Regions from separate parts of the Pseudoalteromonas sp. bablab_jr011 genome, predicted to be linked through region 2. Evidence: riboswitches for the same ligand, from Rfam matches in the RefSeq annotation. Region 2 holds a riboswitch; the other holds the start of a gene.
What was found. Region 2 has a riboswitch for cobalamin ahead of JIG41_RS14640 (ABC transporter ATP-binding protein). Riboswitches for the same ligand answer to the same signal wherever they lie in the genome.

Region 1 (2,405 bases), on a different contig from region 2:
GTAGGTAAAATTGAAGCTGTGATCAAAACCTAGCACTTGGTTTTTAAAGCTAAATTCAACCCCTTCGTGGCGAGCTTGATTGATATTCGTTGGTTGCCAAGCGCCGGATGCATTTGGTGCCCAGGCAATTTTGTTATCTATTTCACTGCGGAAAATAGCGATATCTAGGCTGATATCATTCACATTAAGTGATAAACCTAACTCTTGGTTATCTGATGTTTCAGGATTGAGTTCTGGGTTACCAGAGCCGGGATAATACAGATCATTAAAGGTTGGTGACTTAAAGCCGGTGCTTTGGCTTAAGCGGAATGTCGCGATATCATTTAGATGATAACCGACCGCTGCCGTATAGGTTGTTTCGTCACCAAATTGTTGGTCATCATCTTGTCGTACAGTCAGATTTGCCAGCACGTGCTCATCATCGTAGTAAGCCCCAACAAACGCAGCGAATACCTCACGACTGTCTTTTAGATAAGTGCCAGAATTAGTATTTACTTCATCTTTATACCAGTTTAAACCACCGCTAATTGTTAAACTTTGATTTAAAAAATATTGGCCGTTGTAATCGATTTGCTCACGTTCTGTCTCAAACTTATCAACCACCGTTGCACCGGTGTAGTCGATACGCGAGTCATCTGAACTGTCGCTAGAGATTGCAATATCAATCGCATGGGCGTGTTTTTCGAATGCTTTTTTCCAACCTAATGAAGCTTGGTAGTTTTCGAACTCACCTTTTTCTACTGTACTATCAGCAGGACTAAAAGAGCTATCGTATTGCGCTTCACCTTCTGAGTACTGACCCTGTAATAAAAGCTCCCCTAGTCGCTCATTTTGATAGCCTAGGTTAAAACCAAGGTTTTTATTTTCATAGCCATCTTCATCAGGTGCTACACCTTGCAATACATCAAAGCCGTCTGTTTTTTCGTAACCTGCATTAACAGAAATATCGACATCTGCAATCTGACCACCAGTAGCCACTTGGTACTCTTGGTAAGAATCTGAACCAAAGGTGACATCCAAAGTGGTATTTTGTGCTTTACGAGTAATAATATTGATCACACCCGCTAACGCATCTGAGCCATACACAGCAGCACGAGAACCCTTAATGACCTCAACGCGTTCAATACTGTTTAACGGAATATTGCTAATACTTTTATAGCCCAGCGTTGCCGAACCTGTGCGTACACCATCAATTAAAATAAGCGTATGACGTGAGCTGGCACCCCGAAGTGAAACACCTGAACTTTGCCCAAAACCACCATTAGCATTAATTTGGAAACCGGCTTGTGTTGCCAGTAAACTAGGTAAGTCGCGAACATAGCTTGCATCGATATCAGCACGGTCAATGACTGTAACGCTCGCTAAGACTTCATTAATAGATTGTTCGAATTTATTGGCAGTCACTGTGATGTGCTCGATTGATTGCTCATCCGCAGACACAGAAAAAGACAACGCAGCAGCAACCGCTACGCCTAACGTAGATTTATTTAGCATGATATCCCCTAGCCTGTGCCCACCGCACACGCAAATAGTAAGTTAATTCAAGGCCGGTCTCCGGACTCTGCATATACTGAGCATACGCATTACCGTTGCGGGGGCAGTGTTGGCATTGTTTTCTCCTTGAAAACGCACCAGCTTCCCGATTATCTTGCTGTTATTTCAGCCTTTGAAATAGCATGTATCTAAGCAGATACAGCAAGCACCTTGAAAATAGGCTGCTATTGTGATGATTTTAGGAATAAATGTCAATGGACGTCTAAACTTCTAAACAAAGCTAGATAGAAAGTAAAATAAAAAAGCCAAACACGTTTATGTTTGGCTTTAGATTAGTCACAACTTCACCGCTCTTCTAGTAGAGCTGTGCGTTCGTAGTCAGACAGTGCTTTCGCAATAAAATTAATTAATCGCGGAAGTTTTTGAATTGGAATGGTTGACCTAAATCAGCAGTACGAACAACCTGCATTGCTTCTTGTAAATCATCACGCTTTTTACCCGTTACACGTAACTCTTCACCTTGAATAGCGGCTTGTACTTTAATTTTTGAGTCTTTAATCAACTTGACGATTTTCTTTGCAACGTCTTTTTCAATACCTTGCTTAAGTGCCACATCACGCATGACGTATTTACCGCTGCGCGACTCATCTCTAAGCTCTAAACTAGACACGTCTAAACCGCGCTTTGAAATTTTCGCAGCAAGAATATCGAATAATTGCATAACTTGCTGTGGTGCTTCGGCTTTTAGCTTAATGACTTTGTCGTTTAATTCGATTGATGCATCAACACCACGAAAGTCAAAACGTGTTTCTAATTCACGCTTAGCATTATCCACTGCATTCTGCGCTTCGTTCATTTCTACTTCAGAAACAATATCAAATGAAGGCATGGGGTTCTCCTAACAAGATTTT
Region 2 (2,405 bases):
CACAGAGACTAAAGCGCACCCTATCAGTCATCTTGATGCTCCTGTCTGTTATAGCCGTAATAGTAGGTAATATGTGGCACGAACTCATCAAACGAGGTTGACTGAGGATGAGCAGACACTCTTGCACAAACACCAAAAACATCACTTAACAGCTGCTCTGTAAGCACCTCTTTTGGTGTGCCTTGCGTAATTAATTGACCTTCATCGATAACAAGTAACTCATCACATACGCTAGCAGCTAGATTTAAATCATGAAATGAAGCGAGCACAGTGACATCAAGTGACTTAGCAAGCTCCATAATTTGAATTTGATACTTAACGTCAAGATGGCTGGTTGGCTCATCCATAATCAATAACTTTGGTTGCTGAACAATTGAGCGGGCTATAAGTGCACGCTGTTTTTCTCCACCCGAGAGTGAATCAAAGCTTTGCTGTGTGTGATGACTTAAACCAACCTGCTCGATTGCTTGATAAATACGCTTTTTATCATCGGCATTAGTCGCACTAAACAGGGTTTTATGTGGGGTGAGACCTAAACTAACTACATCGAAAACAGATAAATTAAATTGCGAAGGAGACTCTTGTAAAACCACAGCAACATTTTTAGCGAATTCATCAGCACTGATTTGCCAAATATTATCGCCAGCTAAAAAGACTGCACCTTGTTGTGGTTTTAAATAGCGATATAAGCAACGCAATAAACTTGATTTACCGGCGCCATTAGGTCCCAGCAAACCAATAAATTGACCTGCATTTAACTGCAAATTGATTGATTTAAGAATTGTTTTATCAGCAATTCCCCAGCTTAAATCAGATACTGAAATTAAAGGGGTTGTGCCTTGGCTTTTTAATTGCAAATTACACTCTCTTGGCGAGTTTTATCAACGCACCAGAAAGCACTGACCTATATCAGTAGATAACGTGAGTTGACCCGCTCAATGATACTAATTAGTTTGAATATTAAATCGCTCAAATCGATAAACACTCTACTGTATTAGCATAATAAGACTAATTGTTGTTGCTAAGTATCTGGCTGACCATGTTCATCATGGATTACAGTTGCGGGAACAGCTGGAGAATCTCACCCCATTCCATAGCATATAGATATACCTAAACGACCTCATGATGCGAGTTTCTGTTGGAATTAAAGCAATATAGGCAAGAAATTGATTACACAGAATGGTTATTCCTTTCCTAAAATCAATAACGCGGAATTAATCGCTTTAAACCAACCCGCAGAACGTTGTTCAAAAACTTACTTTCTAAGTTGTTACTTATATACGTGCTGCAAAGTAACGCCTTGATATAAAGCCCCTGTAAAACGCCGAAATCTAAATTTTGAGGTAGTTCGGTATATTATGGCGGGCTAAGTAAATAATTCAATGAATATCACTCTAGATGGCTAAAAAACTATTTTAGGCCACGCTTGCCCTTGTTCATCTATATATACATCTAACGTTATTAACCCTGCATAAGGTAAATGAAAAACATTAAGGTGAGTATTCGTTTGTTTAGGCATATGACAAATAATAGCGAGGATTTGTTTAATTACACCGGCGTGGCTAATCACTAATGATTGCGTATGTTTGGACTCTGTAAGCGAAACTAAAAATGCCTGCCACCATGCTTCGACTCGCGCGTAAAAGTCAGCCATTAATTCACCATTTGGCACTTTAACCTGCCACGGATGTTGCCAAAAATCACCGACATGAGGTTTACCATTTTGTTGCCAAAGTTGTTGGTAATCTTGGCCATCCCAGTCACCAAAATTAAACTCTTTCAATGCATTGTTATATTGCACATTGATTGTATGCTGACGAGCTAAGAATTCTGCATGCGTTGAACAACGTTTTAGCGGAGAGCTATAAATAGCATCGAAGCGAGATAATTTTGCGCTTGCTAGACGCATCTGTTCATAGCCTACATCTGACAAAGCAACATCAACGTGCCCACAAAGAATGCCCGGAGTTGCAATTTCGCCATGACGTAGTAAGTAAACCCGTGAAGTAAATGCGTCCATAAATATCCTTAATCAGCCATACAAGACGGTAACGCGTTTCTAGCTCAGTGTCGAGTTAGGCTAAACGAATTAAGCGAACATCAAAATGCAGCACTGCATTTGCACCAATTTTACCACCATTCCCCTTTTTACCCCACGCAAGCGCAGGAGGGATCACAAATTCATAGCGAGATCCTATATTCATCAACAAAAGCCCCTCTCTTAGGCCTTCAATCGCTTCCGATAAAGCAAACACCTCCGGCATACCCGCTTTATAGCTATCGGCAATAACATGACCGTCAGCGAGCATAATTCGTTGATTAATAACAACAGTATCAAACTCTGTAAGCTTGTCACCTGCCGCATCCTCTACAACTTTATACATCAAACCCGATGGGCACACTTG

Region 1: linked by a shared signal. The riboswitch ahead of JIG41_RS19940 (TonB-dependent receptor domain-containing protein) and the one ahead of JIG41_RS14640 (ABC transporter ATP-binding protein) in region 2 are both predicted to bind cobalamin.

What each region holds. Positions count from the first base shown of each region.
Region 1 covers NZ_JACDWU010000304.1:95,491-97,895, forward strand. Annotated here, with positions in the region: gene JIG41_RS19940 (TonB-dependent receptor domain-containing protein) at 1-1,494, opposite strand, end outside; cobalamin riboswitch at 1,528-1,683, opposite strand; gene JIG41_RS19945 (YajQ family cyclic di-GMP-binding protein) at 1,901-2,383, opposite strand.
Region 2 covers NZ_JACDWU010000245.1:11,031-13,435, forward strand. Annotated here, with positions in the region: gene JIG41_RS14635 (iron ABC transporter permease) at 1-31, opposite strand, end outside; gene JIG41_RS14640 (ABC transporter ATP-binding protein) at 24-857, opposite strand; cobalamin riboswitch at 1,007-1,129, opposite strand; gene JIG41_RS14645 (histidine phosphatase family protein) at 1,403-2,020, opposite strand; gene JIG41_RS14650 (FKBP-type peptidyl-prolyl cis-trans isomerase) at 2,076-2,405, opposite strand, start outside.